Regions from separate parts of the Chengkuizengella sp. SCS-71B genome, predicted to be linked through region 2. Evidence: predicted binding sites of a transcription regulator. Region 2 holds the regulator's gene; each other region holds the start of a gene.
What was found. Region 2 encodes LexA, which represses DNA repair genes until DNA is damaged. Its sites were predicted from a motif close to CGAACATATGTTCG; they were not measured.
Positions count from the first base shown of each region.

Region 1: VQL36_RS02715 (YolD-like family protein) is a predicted target of LexA. The motif match lies at 5,392-5,405, and genes of this name have one in related genera.
Region 3: recA (recombinase RecA) is a predicted target of LexA. The motif match lies at 7,549-7,562, and genes of this name have one in related genera.

Region 1 covers NZ_JAZHSH010000001.1:552,321-558,965, reverse strand. Annotated here, with positions in the region: gene alr (alanine racemase) at 1-1,001, opposite strand, end outside; gene VQL36_RS02735 (outer membrane lipoprotein-sorting protein) at 1,131-2,189, opposite strand; gene VQL36_RS02730 (hydrolase) at 2,384-3,010, shown strand; gene VQL36_RS02725 (hypothetical protein) at 3,100-3,582, opposite strand; gene VQL36_RS02720 (hypothetical protein) at 3,728-4,201, opposite strand; gene VQL36_RS02715 (YolD-like family protein) at 5,106-5,318, opposite strand; gene VQL36_RS02710 (hypothetical protein) at 5,523-6,062, shown strand; gene VQL36_RS02705 (peptidoglycan recognition family protein) at 6,171-6,645, opposite strand, start outside.
Region 2 covers NZ_JAZHSH010000001.1:1,807,836-1,816,221, forward strand. Annotated here, with positions in the region: gene VQL36_RS08930 (SDR family NAD(P)-dependent oxidoreductase) at 39-800, shown strand; gene VQL36_RS08935 (hypothetical protein) at 1,189-1,485, shown strand; gene VQL36_RS08940 (hypothetical protein) at 1,816-2,280, shown strand; gene VQL36_RS08945 (hypothetical protein) at 2,596-3,060, shown strand; gene VQL36_RS08950 (hypothetical protein) at 3,256-3,459, opposite strand; gene VQL36_RS08955 (hypothetical protein) at 4,012-4,299, shown strand; gene VQL36_RS08960 (hypothetical protein) at 4,471-4,626, opposite strand; gene lexA (transcriptional repressor LexA) at 4,928-5,551, opposite strand; gene VQL36_RS08970 (LysM peptidoglycan-binding domain-containing protein) at 5,719-6,096, shown strand; gene VQL36_RS08975 (winged helix-turn-helix domain-containing protein) at 6,171-7,382, shown strand; gene VQL36_RS08980 (GNAT family N-acetyltransferase) at 7,737-8,273, opposite strand.
Region 3 covers NZ_JAZHSH010000001.1:2,426,769-2,435,154, forward strand. Annotated here, with positions in the region: gene VQL36_RS11820 (2-oxoacid:acceptor oxidoreductase subunit alpha) at 1-946, opposite strand, end outside; gene VQL36_RS11825 (dipeptidase) at 1,168-2,100, opposite strand; gene VQL36_RS11830 (stage V sporulation protein S) at 2,215-2,475, opposite strand; gene VQL36_RS11835 (TIGR00282 family metallophosphoesterase) at 2,593-3,387, opposite strand; gene rny (ribonuclease Y) at 3,551-5,092, opposite strand; gene VQL36_RS11845 (regulatory protein RecX) at 5,305-5,961, opposite strand; gene recA (recombinase RecA) at 6,250-7,293, opposite strand; gene VQL36_RS11855 (competence/damage-inducible protein A) at 7,732-8,386, opposite strand, start outside.

The sequences.
Region 1 (6,645 bases), 1.3 Mb from region 2:
ACAACCTCTTCACCAGATTTAACATCATCTAGTCCCGTTATATTCATCATACATTGATCCATACAAATTGTCCCTACAACAGGTACCCTTTTCCCTCTGATCAAAGCATCTACTTTCCCACTTAGCATTCGAGAATAACCATCAGCATACCCTATAGGTAAGGTGGCGATCTGTTCCTCCTCCTTTGTAAAATACTTGGTTCCATAACTTATACCTGACTCAGGAGGCAAAACTTTTGAGTATATAATTTTAGTTTTCAAGCTCATTACAGGTTTAAGATCAATTTTATGATGATTTATTTCTGTTGATGGATATAACCCGTACATACTAATTCCAAGTCTCACCATATTATATGAATACTCAGGCAAATCAATTGCAATAGCACTATTACCTGTATGGATTTTTAAAAAATTGATATTTTTTTGTTTAAAATAATCTACAATTTCTTTAAAATGTTGATATTGTTTTAAAGTGTAAGTTTTATCCTCTTCGTCTGCATTCGCAAAATGAGTATAAACACCTTCAACTTCAACACCATCAAGCTGTAATACTTTCTCAATAAAAGGGATGGCATTTTCATAACGTACACCTAACCGCCCCATACCTGTATCTATTTTAATATGAACTTTATATGGCTTAGAGTCTCTTTTTATTTTGCTTAGAGCATCAATGGTTTCATCCTGAAAAACAGTCAAAGTGATATCATGTTGAATAGCTAGTTCAACAGCTTCAGGAGGAATGTACCCTAGAATAAGGATTGGTGCAGTAATTCCCGAATTACGAAGTTCCAAAGCTTCATCCAAAAACGCAACAGCGATATATTGGGCTCCACTTAAGATCGCTTGTTTAGCTACTTCTACTGCACCGTGTCCATATGCGTTTGCTTTAACTACAGCCATAATTTCCATATGATTAGGAAGAATCTCTTGAAATCTTGTTAGGTTATAATGTAAAGCATCCAAAGAAATTTCAGCCCAAGTTGGGCGATAATATGAATCCATCGTATGTTCACCTTCTTCACACAATAAGGAACAAAGAAATTAAAATATATTGTGATTATGCCTATCCCTTTAATGTTAATCGCTTATGATGAGGCTGTCAATGAACAAACTACAAACAAGTTTTGGAATTTATTTTCCTATCTGTCCTTCTAAAGATTGTGCTACTTTTATCATTTCTTCCTTAGGTAAATCATCTGTTGTTAATTTGAATTCCACACCATCATAACTCCAGCTTAATGTCTTCTGTACTTCACCTGTTAAAACAGCAAAAGTATACCCTAAATCAATAATTTCACCTTGAGGAAGGTTCACATCTTTTGCTTCTGGCTTTTCCTCAATAATCGTGTAATTATATACTCCAGCATAACGAACTAAAATAGCTATATGATCATCTTGCGGCACTTCTCTTAAATCACTAAACTCGACTCCTTCAGGTGTATAACTTGGTGTGTATACTCCAAACGATAAATTTGTTGGAGTAGACTCAACTTCACTATCTTTCTCTTCTTGATCTGCTAAAAATGTAGGAAGTGATTTCATTTGCCACATGGATAAATTTCGCTGCATATCAAAAGCATCGTCCTCAAATTGTTTATCAAACTCAAATTCATTAAATTTCACTAAAACAAGCACAGATGCATTATCATCAGCAATTTCTACTTGCTGTGGTTCATAACCGTCTTTGCTTAACCAGATTTTTTGACGACTCAAAGAACGATTTTGATAATTTGCATTTACATCAAATACAAACGATTTCTGTTCATCATCCTTTGTAAATTGTCTTTCATCATCTGTTATAATGCTATTTACTAAAGTTTCATATAAATATACCTGACCTTGCTGCCCTGGCCAATCACTTTGGAACCGAAAACTCTTCTGTAAGTGAGGGGTGAGTACAAAAACCCCCTCGTCATTACGTAGTACAATTTGAGTGACATCTCTTTCATTATTCGTAATGGAGATACGATAATAATGAGGCGACTTATAACTTACCTCTAAATTGTACTCTTGTGCTTCGTTACCTGTGTTCAGTGTCATTGTACCCGTTCCATGATAACTCTCCAAATCTTTTAATTTCTTTTCTAAATCACCAACTACGTCATCTGCATCTCTTGATCCACAGGCTGACAGAATAAGTGACACGCATATCACAACAATAAAAACCCATGTGATTTTACGCATACGCATGTACATCCCCTCCACATAAAGTTTAATTTACTGATACATGTCTATGTGGAAACTTGGACAATTATGCAGACTAGCTTAATATGCAATTTAGAAATTTATATTAAACTTTTTCATAAAGATAAATATTTTTACAAAGAATATAAACAACCTGATTTAATTAGAATTTATATGCCTTAATTAAAGGAGAGAACTTTTTGGAAAAAAAATCAAATATCACTAATTTACTAACACCTAAAAACTCAGTATTAGTTTTAATTGATCATCAACCTCAAATGTTCTTAGGGGTAGAAAGCCACCATGGTCAGTCTATTCTGAATAATGTGGTAGGACTAGCAAAATCAGCGAAAGTTTTCAAAGTTCCAACCATACTTACAACAGTAGGTGCAAAAGGTTTCACAGGCTCTTTACATCCAGATATCCAAGCTGTCTTTCCAGAACAAGAGCCGATTGATAGAACTTCCTTAAACGCTTGGGAAGACAAAAGAATTGTTAAAGCAGTAAAATCAATTGGATCTAAGAAGATTATTTTAGCTGGATTATGGACAGAAATTTGTTTAGCCTATCCTGCTCTTTCTGCTTTAGAAGAAGGATATGATGTCCATATTATAACAGATGCATCTGGAGGTGTAAGTAAGGAAGCACATGATATGGCAATTCAACGAATGATTCAAGCAGGTGCGAAACCATTAACATGGGAAGTTGTACTATTCGAATGGCAACGAGATTGGGCTAGACTAGAAACTGTTGATGCAGCAAAAGAAATTTCTAGGCAGCACAGTGGCGTTTTTGGAGTGGGACTTCTTTATACTGATCATAAATAGACTTTATTTTAAGCAAAAAAAAAAGACACTATTTTAGCGTCTACTTTGTTTAAAAAATGCTTTTATGTTAAGCACACAAATGAAATATTTTATATTTTTTTAAATAAATTCATTTGTTGAACAGGAACATCAATTGCAGTAACGAAACACGTTGAAATTATAAAAAATAACGTCGTTCCATTAATATCTCCTTCAGCTAACACAAGTCCTTCTCCTACTTTTAATATAACTACATCGAGGCCTACAATGTTTACAGTTTGATTAATTTTAGAATTTAATAAATTAGTCATAGGATCTTCAATACATGCACATTCTCCAATATTTTTCTGTATTTTTTTTAATTGAACTTGAGGATCAAACTCCATTGATATAGCTATAATAGAATGAATGGCAAAATCTCCGTTATCAGTAAATAAAATAAAATTTTCTACACGTTCTACAATTACAGGAACTAAAATAATCTCACTTCCAAATAATACAGATACGTTTATATTTTCACCAATTAACTGCTTCAACACACATTGCATCGGGCAAACGCAGCAATCACATAGAGATTTATCGAAATGTCCCATAAAATTCAACTCCTTTTTATTTAAATTAGTGTATTATATGAATTTAATTGTCATTATGAATGGACGTTTGTCCCCTAGCGTTGAATTTCCGCTAATCAACTATCTTTTAGATTATGGATGATCTAAACTCATACGATACTGTAATCTATACTATGAATACTGTGGCTTTTAGGCTTCGGGAGCCAATATACATACCAATATTTTCTGTTCCTGTAAAAGAAAGACCATTGAGTATAAGTTCATACTTATTGATACCAGTATCTGGTTCGTCATCAACTAAAGGAAAGTTTGAAAAGTTTGTATATCTTCCTGTAGATCCAGCAGGTACATAATCCATCTCATCATTGATAGTTGCAACGACAATACCATTACGCTGGAGCTGAAATACTAATCCAAAACTTGTAGCTAACCCCATATCCTCGATAGCAGCTTGAGATAAAAAATCAAGTGATACCTTTGTTTTCTGTGATTGTCTGACACACACATCAATGGATACTATAGTAAGAGGTGTAATTACAGACATACCACTTTGAACTAATATAATTGATCCTTCTCCTCCATATGGATCTAATACTGAAACCGAATCACAAACAACAAAAGGTTTTTGTTTTAACCCCATAATATTAACTCCCAACACATTAGATTATCCTTATATCTTATGAACCATTGAATGAAGTTGCTTGGACTGGTATCTATAAATATACGTACAAAAAAAGATTATGTGCGCCCTTCTTAACTTAGATTCATAGATCGGCTAGGACATAATTTGACCGTCCTCTTGATGTTCGATAATCATTTTCTATATTCCTAGAAAAGGCATTCACATTGGATACAATCCCCAAGGAGAGAGCATCCTCTGGAATAACCTCTACTTGCAGCGATTAATATGATAACTAAGAGTATAAATAACACTAATACAATAACTGCCCCCATAAAAACCCTCCTTTCAATAGTTGTAATATATACTATGAAAGGAAAATCTATTTTGTATGGACGGGTGTCCTAATGCAAGTACACATTTTTCATAGATTAAAACCCCACTACATAGATAGTGAGGTTTACACCGTAGAGAGATATATATGAGCGCATACCCTCCTATGATTAGGAGGTGATATATTCTATGTTCAACCCTTTCATTTGGTATAGACAAGTGACTTGATTATTTGAAAATGTGCTATTATACCAATGTCTACTATAATAAAAAAAGAACCACCTTATAAAATCAACGTTTATGGACTTTTTCAATACATAATTTTACCTAAAGGTTCTCTTTTATTCATCTCATTCTAAATTCTCTTGCCTGTGCCCTTCCTCTTGACGTTTTGACAAACCTCTTTAATAAAGTTTTAACGCATCCTCAATGACATCATCTTCAGAAATATGATCCAACCACGAAAAATGCTTTTAAACTTTTCAAAAGCCTCAATAACACTGTATTAATAATATGGATATACATTTTAAAATCAATCGTTACTATAAACATTTTCATAATCCACTCATATTCAACTCTAGTTTAATTTGTTTTAATTGGGGGCAAATTTAGTTACTGTTCCCGTCTTAAACGCATTCTGACCAAAAGTTCTGAACAACTTAACTGTAACTTCTGATTTACTTAACATAGAATCTGATAATTGTTGAGATATAATATTGACTTCTACCTCTGCAAGTTCTGATTTCGTCTTTCTGTCTCTTTCATATTGATAATCATTTATACGTTCTTTTTGTTCAGGAAGCATCTATCTGCTTGATTCCCATAGCATATTAGATCCAGGTGTTAATTTATTTTCTTTCATTTGTTTCATCCCTAACGGAACATTCGTTCTTATTATATAAGGGGTATAAGAGAAAAGGCAAGAGCATATTTAAAGTACAGTACATTCGTCCACTCATCATAATTCCAATTTGAATACACTAATAAAAAATGAAAAGGTCGTGATTTTATGGGCGTTTTTGATGAGGATATATGCGATTGCTGTGTTTGCCCGATGCAGTGTGTTTTGAAGGAGTTAGTTGGTGTGTTTGTCGGTATTGATACTCCTATCGGCAGTACTATTGACACTACTATTACTGATGTTGAAAATTTTATTGTGTCAACTTCTGATGCTGGAGATATTCCAGTATGTCAAATTACTCATGTAGAAAGCGAAAATTTTACAAATACGATAATTGCGAGAGTATTGTCAGCTTTAAAACCTATAAGAAAAAGTAAAGGAGAGTGTGCTTGTTGTGAAGACCCTATGACAAATTTGCTTAAATTTGAAATTGGGAATAATTTTAACATCGAATTTATTAGTCCTGAGGGCCCATTCCCAGACAGAATCTTAGGTGTTGGAGAAGGGATTGTCGTAGGAATTGATGGAGTAACCTTTTTAGATATCTATTCTACATGTGCAATAACAAAGATTATTCCGATAACTACAGAACAAATTAATGATCCAGATAGACCTTCTAGAAGAACCATTTCCCTATCAGCTACCTAAGCCAAGGGCGATTACTCCTATTTCTGCATTGTATTTCTTGATAACAGCACAATTTAATATTTCCAAAACAAACGCCCAATCAAAACACTTATAAAAACATATGATGGATTAAGAATGAAAAGCACTAGAACTAATGCAGCTCCTATAGTTAAATTCTACGTAGAGAACCTCACTATTTATAGTGGGGTTTTCATTAAGATTCTCAATAGATTGATGAGCCATTTCTATCTGCCATTTTTTTAACTTCAAAATCAATTCCTCCCTCGGTAAACAATCATAATATTCCTTAACTACATCTTGTAATAGTTGATCATAAGATCTACCCATTTTTGATAGAGCGTTTTGCGGATCTGTTTTACGCTGTGGATCAAGGATATGATGACCTATGATCGTTTTAGCAGGATCTAGTCCAAACTTAAAACAGATATAAGCGATTACCCATACATACCTTTTATAAGCTTCTTCATTATTAATACTGCCTCGTTTATACGAATAACAAAGCTCAACACCTGCTGCTATATCATTCGCATCATCACCAAATATCTGATTATCCAAAGGTTTTTGATATAGAACATGCCAAGCT
Region 2 (8,386 bases):
TTATTACTTTAAAACAATTGAAATTTGGAGGAGTTTATATGAAGTATACAGTAATAACCGGCGCTAGCTCAGGTATTGGCTATGAATCTGCACTAGCTTTTGCATCTAGAGAGAAAAACTTAATTATTGTAGCTCGCAGACAAGAAAAGTTAGAGGAATTAAAATCTGACATCAAGAAAATGAACCCAAATCTAGATGTAATCATTCGAGCTACTGACTTATCCATAAAAGAGAATGTTTACAAGTTGTATGAAAGTCTTAAAGAATTCAAAATTGAAACATGGATCAATAATGCAGGGTTTGGTGATTATGATTTAGTTGCTGATCAAAATTTAGAAAAAATAGAAAAAATGTTGCAATTGAATGTTGAGGCATTAACATTACTATCTTCTCTTTTTGTACGCGACTATTCACATGTAGATGGTTCACAATTAATTAATGTTTCATCTGTTGGAGGTTATACTGTCGTTTCAAATGCGATAACTTATAGTGCTACTAAATTTTATGTAAGTACATTTACAGAAGGGCTTGCACATGAATTAAATGAACAAAATGCAAAAATGAAGGCAAAAGTATTGGCTCCAGCTGCTACTGAAACTGAGTTTGCAAAACGTGCTAGAGATATTGAAGAATTTGAGTACAAAACTGCTATGCCTAAATATCATACAGCAAAAGAAATGGCAGGATTTATGCTTGATCTTTATGATAGTGATAAGGTTGTAGGAATTGTGAATGGATTAACTTTTGATTTTGAATTAAAAGACCCTATGTTTAATTATTATTCCGCTAATAATCGATAACCGCACAATTAACAGGAGTTAAAATAATTAGTTCCCACCTCTAGCATATCCAACAAAAGCAAAAAATGTAGAAATTAGAGAGCGACTTAATGAAGAGTCGCTTCTTTCTTTAAAAATCCTTTTTGATGATGAAGAAATGACTTCTTGTTCATTTTGATTTAAGTGATTTGAATCTCTTACAATCTACTACCATTTAGATGCTCTATCATACTATACTCAAATATAATATACATATATGTATATAAATGTATAAAATACATTAATTATGGAAGATAAATGGAATAAATCCATTTATATTGATAAATATGAGGATGAATAGTTTTTTTATTTATAGAGTTCATAGTGTATTATCTATTATGAATTACATAAAAATATGGAGGTTATTTTTATGAAAAAAACATTAGTTACATTACTTACAATGGCGCTTATGATGTCTGTATTTGTTACATCGGTATATGCAGCAATAGATAGACCGTTTAATACTTCCACAATTAAAGTTTACGAAAATTTAAGAGATGCGCCTTATGAGATTGGTTATTGTGAAGAAGATTGGTATGGTGATGTGTGGTGCGGAACCATTCAAAGGAAAAGTTGGGATTTGAGAGATGGACAATATTATGTAACATATTCGGGATTATTAAATGAACATTATATATGTATACATGGGGGACCATGGGTGAAATAAATAGGAGTTGTTGTGATCTATACAACTTTTAATTTTCCTGTCTTAATAAAATTTAATTATTAAAGATTAACAGAGAGGGCGCACATATGCGTCTTTTTTGTTGGGAAGTTGAAGCTAAATTTAAAGTGTTATTTCTTCTATGCTATTTATTTTACAAATGGAGAAAATGATTATTGATTCGAATAAAAGGAAATGTCAAAAAAATCTCGAGTCAAGGAGCAGTTAATGTTTCTTGTATTTTTGTACTTATGTCTAGGGATATTAATCCAAGCAAATGCATGAGATGTTACATAAAATAGGCTGAGGGAAAATAAACAGGGAGGGATTCTGATGGGGTTAAATAATGATCCCTTTGTCGTTGTTCAGGAGTTTGAATTAGATCCATATGGTTTTATCCATCCAGAGGTGATACGACTTCCTGATGATGGTACCTCTTTAGTTGTTCTTACCGTCGATGTATGTGTTAAACAACCACAGAAAACACAAATATTATTGGATTCTATGATTCAAATTGCTGTAGATGATTTTGGGTTCAATACGCTTTCAACTTTTGAAGTAACATATGATCTCCTACGCAATGGAGATGTGATTGCAACGATCAATGACGAAATCGATTATGCAGAACCGGATGATCTTTTAAAAAATACAAATCTCCCAAGATTTCCTATAGTGGATAATAACCCAAGTTTTGGAACCAACACGTATGAGCTAGCTTGTACAAATGTGATTGGTGGAGCAAGTATTGCTATCTTTGTAGGCTCTAGAAGTCTAAAAGCTTCTGTATTTACATTATAGATTACAGTTGAAAAATAAAATTTTATTTAAACTTTAACAAGAAGGGTGCTAATATGGCGCTTTTTTTGTTGTTGCCATACTATTTATCTTATTGGTAATCATTGCACTTTTGAACTCGCTGGAGTACTCTAAATAAGAATCGAAATAATGACTTAACATACTGATTTTCTTTTTTTATTAGTCTTAAGTATGGATCTAAATATGAAAATAAACCAGAAAACCATTATTCTTTTAAAATAGAAAAGCGAAGTTAAGCAAAATTATATAAGTAAAGAAGCAAGGAATTAGTTGATTCAACTAGGAGATGATTTTAATATGAATATTGTTTCAGTAGATTCTAGTAATAAGCATATATATCTTAATTTATGTCAAAGTTATGAAGGTGAATTCTCTGCTCTTACTGAAAAGTTACCTGATTCTGATGGAGTGTTTAAACTGGATACAACTTTAGGAGATAATATAGAAGGATTTTTACTTTATGAAAAAGAGATCCCAATTGGCTTAGCCGCAGTTAGAAAATCAATAGAAGATTTTTTTGAAGTGTGCGAATTTTATGTGATTCCTTCTTGTCGAAAAAAAGACCTTGGAAGAAAGTTTGCACATCATTTATTTTCTATTTTTAAGGGTAAATGGCAAGTTAAACAAATAGAGGGTGCAGAATATGCAACTACATTTTGGAGGAAGGTAATTGGAGAATTTTCTTCTTGGGAATTTGATGAAGATGTTTATGTAGATTCTTACTGGGGAAAAGTAACTAGACAACGATTTACTTCTCTTTAATTCTTTAACAAAATTTACATTTTTTCATTCTAGGGAATTTCTTTTCCTGAGCTTGATGGAGATGTTGTTCTACCCCTATATTGAAATATTCAGAGATGTTTTGCACCTGGTATTAAATTAGATTTTATGCTCCCCTAAAGGTAGACAGGTTTAAAAAAAATTCTGTTTTTCTTGAAGGGGAGTATTTTAAGGTTACTAGTTATCTACTTCTCCTCTTAGATGGATAGGACCGTGAACAGTATACAATACTGCATCTCCTTCAACATGCCAGTTTGTATTGAAGGGATGTGCCATTATAGTATTTTTGGGAACACATATAAACTTGTCTCCTGTTACAATCTTTACATCATCTCCTAAAGCTTGTATATAAGCGATTCTATCAATCTTACGTTCACTCATATTTTTCCTCCTTATTATAATTTTTTAATTACATATAAACTAATGGATGATGAAAATAAGCGTGTGATTTAGTAAATAATAATATTGTCCTTTGTGAATAAAGTACGTCATAATGTATGCGATTGTTGAAGTATTACTTACATCATCATTTATTACTTATTTCATCATATAAAATCATATAACATGTTGACACAGACAAATGCGGATTTTATAATCATTGAGTGTTGATAATGGTTATAATACCTACATCAACACCCACCAGCTGCTACAAAACAAACTGCTTCCAACAGATGCAGCAAGTTAAGACTCCCACAGCTTTGGCAGTCTATATATTCTATGTTCCATAACAAGTCATTAAATTAGTTTTGTAGTGGGACTAAAAAAAGTAAATATACATATTTGTATATTTACACTTAGAAATACGAGTATAACTATCTTTTAATGTGATTATTGGGGTTAAATTGGTTATATTGAAAAATTATGAAATTTAAAAAATATATTACTATGATAACAAGTAAATTAATATTACATTTTTTTAGGAGGATTTATGGCATGTTAAAAAAGTTAGTAATGGCAGAAGGAGTTTCTTATAGTCCCAGTTTAAACCAACGTGCGTATTACGATGTTCCTCTTATTGATTCAATTAATAGAGTTTATATTACATCTAAACCATTTGTTCGTTTACAATTATGGGACGGCAGTGAAAAAGTTCAAGAAATACTTACTACTGGAGAAAAATATTTTGATTTTAATTATAGGCGAAGATTTGATGGAGATTTTTTTATAAGAATTCAAAATTTAGCTTCGTGGCAAGTTGTGGATATAACAATTATTTATTGAATATTTTAACGTATACTCAGAGTACAAAAAAGTAGGAATGAGATAAGTTGTTCTGCACCGACTCCAGTGTTTTTTTGTAATGAAAAGAAGAAAACCTCAGCATTTGCCAAGGTTTTCTCCTGATGGGATATGATGGTCTTATTAATAGGTTAAATTCGGTGACTGCTAAAATTAACGATATTTCTTATAATTGCTATTAAATAAATCTGTTTCTTTTGGAGATAATGATTTCTTACTTTCTAACTTTTCAAATTCTTCGTATAAACGATGTCTAGTTTTCTCTTTAATGTTAGAAAATTTATAATCCCCATACCCAAATAAATCCATTGTCTCACTCCTACATGTTTTATTATTTTTCTATTTGATAATTAAACCATAGCGCAAAAATATTTTTTTTCTGTAAATAAAATGTAAAATTTTTGCACTTTAATAATGTATGAAGCAAAATTAAATTTGATTATACTTTTTTACCAATATTAGTTAAAATGTGTGAACGCCTTTATTAAATTTTGATTTAAAAATGATGATCTATTCAAAGCGATAAAAAAACTTCCTCCGTTATTGGAAGAAGTTTCATTATTTTTGTGCGTTCTGAAAAATTTTAGATTACAAGTAGGTCAGTTTCTTATTAACTAATGTCTCTAAACAACCCCACTACTTTACCTAATATACTGACTTCATTGAGTATAATCGGCTTCATGGTTGAATTTTCAGGCTGTAGTCTAAAGTGATTTGATTCTTTAAAAAATCTCTTGACAGTTGCTTCATTATCTTCAGTCATGGCTACTACAATTTCACCATTATTTGCGGATTGCTGTTGTCTTACGATGACGTAATCTCCATCGTGAATTCCAGCCTCAATCATGCTTTCTCCAACAATCTGAAGCATGAAAACATTGTAGTCCCCAACATAATGATTTGGAAGTGGAAAGTACTCCTCTATATTTTCTGTAGCAAGAATTGGAAGACCAGCTGTAACTTTTCCTATTAAAGGTACTTGTGCTATGGATGAGGTAGCGATAGTAGGAGTAGGACTTTCCTCATCTAATATTTCGATTGCACGTGGTTTTGTAGGGTCTCTACGAATAAACCCCTTTTTTTCTAATCTTTCCAGATGGCCATGTACTGTGGAACTTGATGCTAAACCTACTGCTTCTCCTATTTCACGAACGGATGGAGGGTAGCCTTTTTTTTGCACCTCTTCTTTAATAAATTCCAATATGGATTGTTGCCTGGTAGATAACTTGTTCAATCTAATTCCCTCCCCATTTATTTCACCTTACTAAACGATCTATGTATTATGCTGGTATTATAACACAGAACGTTATTTCGCACAAACATAAGTTCGAAAAAAGTATTGACACAAACAAATGTTCGTGATAATCTTTGTTTAGAACAAATGTTTGGGAGGTAGTTAATGTGCATTTAATTTATACGAGTAATGCCATAGATACAAAAAAAGCAGTGCAGTTAAGAGCTCAAAATAAATCAATTATATTAAGAAAAAAAGTATTTTTTATTTTAATAACAACTGTTATTGTAACAATTGGTTTGATGTTTGGAGCCATCTTGAATGTTTTTGCATCCGAGAATACGGAAACGGTTCAACAGCAAGAAGAACAATTCATACAAATTTATGTAAAACCTGGAGATACACTATGGAGTATTGCTAAGTGTTATGTACCTAGAGAGATGGACATCCGATATTTTATTTCTAAAATTAAAAATAAAAATCATCTAGAAAATAGTAATATTATTATAGGACAAGCTTTATTGATTCCTACTGGAGAATTATAGATGGCGTACTTGACATGAAGTATTGTGTCAATAATAGCTAGTATAGTAGATTATGATCTAAAAAGGAGTTCACTGTGGACAAAATATCATTATCAAAAGCAAAAGCACGCCATTTTCTGATTTCATATCAAGGGTTGAGACCTTCAAATCAATTTCTGGGCAAACAAGGAATCATCGATTTAATTCAACGAGTCGGTTGCATACAATTTGATCCACTGAATGTGGTGGGTTTTAACCAAGAATTAGTGTTGCAATCAAGAATTCGTAATTATAGTACTAGTATGCTTCATGAGTTGTTATACAAGGAAAGGGTATTATTAGATGGATGGGATAAAAACATGTCCATTTATCTTACGGAGGACTGGCCTTATTTTTCAAGATTCAGAGCTAAGAAGAGAGAACAATTAAAGAGGATAAATGAAGTGCAAGCAATTAGTCAGGATGTGTTAAGCCTAGTTAAAGAAAAGGGACCATTATCTTCGAAAGATTTATCATATAATCAAATTGTTGATTGGTCGTGGGCACCTACTCGATTATCAAGAGCTGCCTTAGAAAGTTTATATTTTGCAGGAGATTTAATTATTTATGATAAGGATAGAACACGTAAAATATACGATGTTACAGATCGAAATCTGCCGAAAAAACTGTTAATAAAGAAAGACCCGAATAAAACGTTTGAGCAATATGTAGACTGGTATGTACTAAGACGTATAGGAGCGATTGGTCTGTTGTGGGATAGATCAGGGGATGCATGGTTAGGGATTAGAGAAATTAAGAGCTCTGATCGTAAAAAGTCCATACAACGATTAATTGAAGCTGGGAAATTAATTGAAGTAACAATACAGGGAATATCCAATAAATTTTACATGAAAAAATCAGACGAAAGCTTTTTAACAAAACATGATGGTCAAAATCATGCTTCAATTATCGCGCCACTAGATAATCTGATATGGGATCGAAAGTTAATTAAGGAACTTTTTGATTTCGAATATATTTGGGAAGTCTATAAACCTATAGAGGAACGAAGATATGGTTATTATGTTCTGCCAATTTTACATAATGATCGCTTTATAGCAAGGTTTGAACCAGTTAAAGATAAAAAGAATAAAGTTTTAATGATTAAAAATTGGTGGTGGGAATCTGGGTTTAAGGTTTCAGAACAATTAAAGTCTGATTTAAAGACGTGTTTTGAGAGATTTATACGTTATTTGGGTGTAGAACAAATACTTGCAGATTCTAATTTAATTGAAGAAAAAAATTTAGGATGGTTAGTTGATGAAAAATAATTATACTTATAGAATATTCAAGTGTCTATGATGATTAAAAGATTATTTTTTACACCGCCCACACTTAGGGACGCTGTATAGGTGTAGGTTATTCTTAAATTTGATCAAAAATATGTCAAATAGCGTTGGTTTTACGTATTTAAAAGAATCTGTTTTTAAAAAGATTAAAACAGATTCATAATATATTATTCCAGAACAATTTTTATAAAGTTTGATCATTTTTTGCCTGTATGTTCAGCAATTGCGCCATATCGTAATATTAGTTCAGCCAGATTTTTCTGCTTGACATTTTGCTGAATACCAAATTACTTTAGTTTTAGTTTGGAAAAAGTGCTCTAAAGAATTCTGGTGAATTTAGTTTGGGTTGACTCTTAAATACTTCTCCATGCGGATATCATTCCACATTTTACCTTGCCAATAGGTGAAATTATTAACATGCCCAATTTCCTTGTAATCCAGTTTCTGATACAGTTTCAGTGCCTGTTCATTAAATTCAAATACTCCTAATTCAATACGTTTAAGACCTTTTTTCATAATTTGATCCTCTAAATATTTTATCGCCACATATCCAATTCCTTTACCACGGCCTTCGGGCTCACCAATCGTAATCCCTATCCAGGCAGTTCCTGGCTCTTTTTTGTACAGATGTCTCGGATCGACCATGTAGTTCATTTCGCCGATTAACTGATCATCCAGATATATTAGGTAGATCTGTTCATGTTCTAATCGTTGAAATAAGTTTTCTTTAGTAATTGTTTGCTGATATTCTAATTCTGACTTGATTTGGTTAGGACGAGTCAACGGGATTAAAGTAGGATCGTTTGCCCAGCGATTAAACACATCTACAAGGTTTTTATTAGGTTCAGTTAATTTGATGAAATGAGTATTCATGTTAGCATTCCTCCAATACTTAAAGTAGAAATCTGATTTTTTATTAAATTTTATAGTTTTAGGGTATTGTTGTCTGTATACTCAGAACTTCTTTTTCTTCTTCTTTAAAAGCC
Region 3 (8,386 bases), 620 kb from region 2:
CACTTTGTTCTTGTTTTGTAGGTAATCCAGTACTTGGACCACCGCGTTGTGTATCAACAATAACAACAGGTGTTTCAGTCATTCCTGCTAAACCGATTCCTTCCATCATTAATGAAAGCCCTGGTCCTGCAGATGCTGTTAAAGCACGTACACCGCCATAGTTTGCACCAATGGCCATCGTAATTGCTGCAATTTCATCTTCAGTTTGAATGACAGTACCATTGTATTTAGGTAATCTTTTTGTTAAATATTCCATAACTTCTGAAGCAGGTGTTATTGGATAAGCTGGCATAAATCTACAACCTGCAACCAAAGCCCCTAATCCAATGGCATCATTACCGATCATAAATAAACGCCTTTGTCCATCGGCTGGTTCAATTTGCAATTCTGGTAATGGACCACCAGTTTCATCAGTAATAAACCCAGCACCTCTAGAAACCGCTTCAATATTTTTATCTACAATAGCTGTTCCCTTACGGTTAAATTCTTCTTTAATTACTTCTTTAATTACATCAATAGGTAAATCAAGCAATGCTGCAGATGCACCAGTTGCCACCATATTTTTCATTAGGGATGTACCAAGTTCTTCTGCAATCCCTGTAAATGGTACTGCAAACAACCTAGCTTTTATACCTTCAGGAACTTTTGGTGAAAATTTTGCATCTGCAACAATGACTCCACCATCACGAAGTTCATGAGAATTTAAATCTATAGTTTCTTGATCAAATGCTACTAAAATATCTAAATCATCAGAAATAGAACGAATAGGTTGTTTACTAATTCTAATTTTATTGTTAGTATGTCCACCTTTAATACGGGAAGAAAAATGACGATACCCATATAAGTAATATCCAAGACGATTTAATGCTGTAGAAAATATTCGATCTGTACTTTCCAGACCTTCCCCTTGTTGACCACCAATCTTCCATGACAATTGACTAATCACTTAATGCAACTCCTTTAACGATTCATCCATTATAATTTTTATATAATTTTCAAAAAAACTTCACAAATTAGTTTCACATAGATATGTTATGATTTCGAGAAACAAAAAGCAATAGATTTTGACAAAGATTACACATAGTTATTTTAGATCATATCCATACTAATAATAGATCAATCGATAAAAGAATCTATTTTTACCATTAATAGTTATTGTCTTCAAATTTATGGTAAATTATTTGCAAAAAAGTCGAACCAGTTTTTATATAAAAAACCCTCTACAATATCTTCAGAATAATGTTTTAATAAAGTTTCCTTTAATGTAATATAATCTCCTGTATGACTCAAATCATTCATCCACAAATCAATTCCATCAAAATCAGAACCAAATCCTACATGATGTTGCCCACCTAACTCACAAATATATTCTATGTGCTTTAATAAATCATTTATATATACATCCTCACTAGTATTGACAAAGTAAGGGACAAAAGATAACCCGATTCTACCTTTATTTTTTATGATTTCTAAGATCTGATCCTTTTTTAAATTTCGAACATGTTTGCAAATATCAAAAACATTTGAATGAGAGGCTATAAAAGGTTTTTGATTGATTTGAATAAAATCCCAAAATGAGTTTTCACATAAATGAGAAACATCTAAAATAATACCTAAATTATTACATTGTTCGATAAGCTGCTTCCCTTTTAGTGTAAATCCAGCATTTCTAGGTTCTAACACTCCATCAGCCGCCCAATTTCCATAATTCCATGTGATTCCAATACAACGTACACCTAACTCATATAAAATTCTTAAATAAGTTAGATTGCCTGCCAGTGCATCCACACCCTCTAATGTGATCATTGCTCCTATTTTATTTTCAGATAAAGCAGAGGATAGGTCAGACTTATTTTTCACATGTATAATATGATCATACTTCAAAACTTTTTCGTGAAAAATATGAATATATTTCAAAATATGATCTATATTTGGATTTTGAATACTTTCAGAAATATAAATAGCAAAACATTGCATTAAAGTATTGCTTTTAATTAATCTTGAATTTGTTACATCGAGATAAAGATGATCATCAAATTGAATGTACTCATTTTCATACATTTTCATCAACACATCACAGTGTGCATCGATTACCTTCATTTATATTCCCCTCTCTTATTAACAATATTAAAGTTATATAATCAATCCATGAAATGTTTTTAAGCATAAAAAAACCTGTCTACTATGTAAACAGGTACTCCATAATGTAAAGGATTATCTAGGCTCCACAATTAATTTAATTGCTGTCCGATCTTCCCCATCAATTAATATATCTGTAAAGGCAGGAATACAAATCAAGTCAACCCCACTAGGTGCCACAAATCCTCTTGCAATGGCTACAGCTTTTATCGCTTGATTTAGTGCACCTGCACCAATAGCTTGAAGCTCAGCACTTCCACGCTCACGTAATACACCAGCCAGTGCGCCTGCTACGGAGTTTGGATTGGATTTAGCGGAAACTTTTAATACTTCCATGGACAGTACCTCCTTGAGAATGTTTGCCTTGGCTATACTTTGCATTAGTAATAATATTCGTGAAAATTAAAAAAATTCCTTCTTTTCATGAAAAGAGATTTAATTCTCTCTAAATTATCAATCGAAAATCACTTGATCTTCTGCAATTCTAATGAGATCCATTTTTTTTGCAAGACCAGTTGAATCATCTATTTGTATGATACATCCATGAAACTGCCATTTACCTTCATCAGGCGTAAATCTAACTGGCAACTGAGTTTTAAACTTTCGTAAGACTGACGATCGTTCCATACCTAATACACCTTCTTTTGATCCAACCATCCCGATATCAGTTACATAAGCAGTGCCCTGCGGTAAAATTTGATTATCGTTCGTTTGTACATGAGTATGCGTTCCAAGAACGACAGATGCCCTTCCGTCTAAGTGCCATCCCATCGCTATTTTTTCAGAAGTTGCTTCAGCATGAAAATCAACTAATATATTTTTTTGTTTTTTATTTAATTGATTAAGAATCTCATCTGCTTTTTCAAATGGACAGTCCAATGGCGGAAGGAACGTTCTGCCTTGTAAATTAACTATGACAAGTTCTTTTGTTTTATTTTTTATGATGGTAAACCCTCTTCCAGGAGTTCCTGAAGGAAAGTTTGCAGGACGCACAATTCTTTCCTCCTCATCGATAAAATCAAAAATCTCTTTGTTATCCCAAGTATGGTTCCCCATTGTAATACCGTGAACACCTAAATCATAAAAATGGTTAGCAATCTTACGAGTAATCCCTCTTCCTCCAGCAGCGTTTTCACCATTGGCTATAATGATGTCAGGTTGATACTTTTGTTTTACATAGGGTAAAACATCTTCCAATGCTTTTCGTCCAACAGAACCAACAATATCTCCTATAAATAATACTTTAATTTTATTTTCCTCCCTTTATCTATGTAATTAACAAAACAAAAACCACCCAATTGGCAGTCTTTTGAACATGTTAAGTCTATTCTTTTTCATATCATGTTTTCAGTGTTCAAACTCATTTTTTGGATAATATAAAAGTGGCTTATGTAAGCCACTTTTATAAATCTTATTTTGCGTATTCAACCGCTCTAGTTTCACGAATAACAGTCACTTTAATGTGACCAGGATATTCTAATTCATCTTCAATTTGAGACGTTATCGTACGTGCAAGTCGATAAGCTTCAGTATCGTCAACTTGTTCAGGATGAACCATGACTCTTATTTCTCTACCTGCTTGTATTGCATAGGACTTTTCAACACCCTCAAATGATTCAGAAATCTCTTCTAACTTCTCTAAGCGTTTGATATATGTTTCTAAGGTTTCTCTTCTTGCTCCAGGTCTTGCTGCTGAAAGCGCATCTGCAGCTCCAACTAGCATAGAAATTACTGAAGTTGCTTCACAATCACCATGGTGTGAAGCGATACTGTTAATAACCACAGGATGTTCTTTATATTTTTTCGCAAGTTCTACACCAATTTCAACATGAGACCCTTCTACTTCATGGTCTAAAGCTTTTCCAATATCATGTAAAAGTCCAGCACGTTTTGCCAAAGTGATATCTTCGCCTAATTCACCGGCCATTAGACCCGCTAAATAAGCAACCTCTAATGAATGTCTTAATACATTTTGTCCATAACTAGAACGGAATTTTAAACGTCCTAAAATCTTAATTAGATCAGGATGCAAACCATGAACACCAGCTTCAAAAGTAGCTTGTTCACCGTATTCACGAATACGCTCATCCACTTCTTTGCGTGATTTATCGACCATTTCTTCAATACGAGCCGGATGAATTCTTCCATCAGCCACTAATTTTTCTAGTGAAGTTCTGGCAATCTCTCTTCTGATTGGGTCAAATCCCGACAATATAACTGCTTCAGGAGTATCATCGATAATTAAATCAATTCCAGTTAATGTTTCTAAAGCTCTTATATTACGGCCCTCTCGTCCAATGATTCTACCTTTCATTTCTTCATTTGGAAGTGAAACAACTGAAACTGTCGTTTCAGCAACATGGTCAGCAGCACATCTTTGGATAGCAAGTGAAATGATATCTTTCGCTTTCTTATCCGCTTCTTCTTTCGCCCTTTGCTCAATTTCTTTAACGAGCTGTGCTGTTTCATGCCTAGTTTCCTGTTCAACACGATTTAGTATTATATCTTTGGCCTCACTCAACGTAAGATTTGAAATTCGCTCTAATTCAGAAACTTGCTTGTCATGGATTAGTTGAATTTGTGACTGTTTATCATCAATTTGCTTCTCCTTGTTGGCAATTTTTTCTTCTTTACGCTCAAAAGATTCTATTTTTTTATCCAGCGATTCCTCTTTTTGCAACAATCGTCTTTCTAGTCGTTGGACTTCATTTCGACGGTCACGAATGTCTTTTTCAGCTTCGATTCGGATTTTGTGCGCTTCATCTTTAGCTTCTAATATATTTTCCTTTTTAAGTGCTTCAGCATCTTTCTTAGCATTTAACATTATCTGCTCAGCTGCATGTTCAGCACTAGTGATCTTAGCTTCTGCAAGAGATTTGCGGATAAAATAACCAATCCCGAAGCATATTAAACCAACACCAACAACGAGAACGATAATCCAAATGGGATCCATGATTCATTCACCTCCTCGTTGATAAAACTCCAAGGGTTAGCCTGGGATAATATGGTTTTTTTAATCCGATTTACATTTTCATTTAATCATTCTTTTTTCATACTTGGCAGAAAGTTGATAAAAATTGGCGAAAAAAATAGGTGAATATACATGAATATTTTATCTTTAATAAAATAAGGTTGTCAAGTAAGGAAATGATTTAGAATATAAATCTACCATTCATTCGTTTCCTCTTTCTCAATTTTTTCTAAAATATTGCGAATTAAAGAATATTCAAATCCTCTTCTCATTAAAAAAGAACTGATTTTAGATTTTTTTTTGGTATAATCCCCACTCTGATTATCCCATCTTTTTTTCGCTAATTGATACGCCACTTCAAATTCCAATTCTTTATCTAATTCCTGTATCACTTGTGTGATTATCACTTTTTTGATACCTTTTTGAGACAATTCTTGTTCAATCCATTTCAATCCTTTTTTTTGATGTTTCATTCGATAATTTGCTAAGTTGAGTGCATAACTATAATCATCAATGAATTTTCTCTTTTCTAAATGATCTAGAGTATGATCAATCAAGGTTTCTTCATAACCTTTTTCACTTAATTTTTGTTTAAGCTCAAATCTTGACTTACCTCTACGTGAAATAATACGAATTGCTTGACGCTGTATGATCTGCTTCTCTTCATCTTCTACAACCTGCTTTATCTTTGTTTCATTTATTTCTTCCCCTTTAAGCAAACGATGTTTGACAAGTATGTCTTCATGAACAGAAAGCACATATCGATCATTCACATATATATTGTATCGATTTCGATTATTTTTTTGCTTTTCAACTAAAGTAATCAAATCTTTTTCAGACTTAGTGCTCATCAAAACCTCTCTCCTATAATGATATATGTAGATAAAGCACCTTCAATGAAGGTGCTTCGGTGAACTACACACCACTTAACACCTTTAGTGTTTGAAGTGGGTGCTTCTTGGGAAGTAGATACTTTTTAGTAGCTATCTATATGTACCAAGCAATAAGGGTAGTCCCTACCCTTAAATATACTAACTATCCCATGGCTATTTTTAGTAGATTGATATTTGCGTTCAGGTCTCTATTATGGTGGCTATTACTTGCATATTTTTTAGGTGCAATGACCAGTTAAATTATATTTACTCATTTGTAGCTAATGGGGCTTTATTTTCTGCTTTTTCATCTTCATTCTCATCTGGGATAAGATCTTTATCTATTCTAATCTTTGCTTCTATTTCCTCTGCGAGCTCTACACTGTCCTTTAAAAATTGTTTTGCATTCTCTCTTCCTTGGCCTAATCTCTCGCCCTCATAAGAATACCATGCTCCACTTTTATTGATAATATCTAATTCTGTACCAATATCTATGATGCTTCCTTCACGAGAAATTCCTTCGCCATACATAATATCAAGCTCAGCCTGTTTAAATGGGGGCGCTACTTTGTTTTTCACTACTTTGACACGCGTCCTATTCCCAACCATATCATTTCCTTGTTTAAGGGTTTCAATGCGTCTCACGTCAAGTCTGACAGAAGAATAAAACTTCAGTGCTCTACCACCTGGAGTTGTTTCTGGATTTCCAAACATCACACCTACTTTTTCACGCAGCTGATTAATGAAAATAGCTATCGTTTTAGATTTGCTGATTGCTCCAGATAGTTTTCTCAATGCCTGTGACATTAAACGGGCTTGAAGACCTACATGAGAATCACCCATCTCACCTTCAATTTCTGCTTTAGGAACTAACGCAGCAACAGAATCAACAACGATAATATCAATAGCACCACTACGAACCAATGCTTCTGCAATTTCCAGTGCTTGTTCTCCTGTATCAGGTTGTGACAAAAGTAACTCATCGATGTTTACTCCTAGCTTCTTAGCATATACAGGGTCAAGAGCATGTTCTGCATCAATAAATGCTGCTTGTCCACCAGATTTTTGTGCTTCAGCAATAGCATGAAGAGCTACTGTCGTTTTACCAGAAGACTCAGGTCCAAATACCTCTATAATTCTTCCTCTAGGGAAGCCACCAATTCCCAAAGCAATGTCTAAAGCAAGAGCTCCACTTGAAATCGTTTCTACCTGAGTACTAGTAGATTCTCCTAATTTCATTACGGAACCTTTTCCAAATTGTTTTTCTATTTGACGTAAAGCCATATCTAAAGCAGCGCGACGATCTGTCAAAGAACTCACTTCCTTTTTTCATCTTTATAGATATGTTCAAAAAGCCCTCTTTTGATCACGAAGTGGAGCAAGTATGCAAATACGACATCGAATATTGCACTCACATTTGAAGTCCGGTGCTCATGTAACAATTACACTCAGCTCCAGCTTCTGCATATTCGCACAATCTTCTTGGTGCTGAAAACCGAACTTTTTGAACACTTACTTTGATATTCATATAATACCTTGTTTTCGTGTTCTTGCCAAGCATTTTTTCGAACATATATTCGATTCGATTATTTTAAAAAAACCGTAACAAAGAAATGTCTTCGTTACGGTGCTTCCGATATCGTTATTATATATGAAAAAATAGTAAGACACAAGTGAATTAATAGAATTTGATGTCGAAATTAATACTAAAACCTCAATTCGTGCGCTTGCCTGGGAAATATCAACTGATTATATTTCCCTTATTTCTTTCCATAATTGATATAAAGCATATTTTGCTGCTCTTAGTTGAACCATTTCACGATTTCCTGGCAATTGTACTGATTTCACCTTTATTGGAGACCCCTTTTGTTTAATCCCTATATATACTAATCCGACAGGTTTCCCTTCAGATTCTGAAGGTCCAGCAACACCAGTTACCGAAATAGACCAATCTGTATTTGTTTGATGATTCAAATTTTCAGCTAACATCTCCGCTGTTTGTGTACTAACTGCACCTGGAGCATCTTTTCCTTCCAACACCTCCATAGGAATATGAAGAAACTCGTGTTTCATTTGATTACTGTAACAAACAACACCACCTCGATAAACTGAAGAACTACCTCCAACACTTGTAATCAGTTCACTAACCTTTCCACCTGTACAGCTCTCAGCAACAGATAGTGTAAGGTTCTTAGAACTCATCATTTTTATTAATGCTTCTTCAAAAGTGATATTTTCTGATGCATAAAGATATTTACCTGCTCTTTTGATAATTTCATTCTCTACAGATTTCATTTTTTCAAATGCTTTCTTTTGAGTTTCAGCTTTTGTTGTAAGTCGAATCATTACTTCTCCTTCTTTAGCATAAGGAGCAATGGAAGGATCGATTTGTTGCTCCATCAAA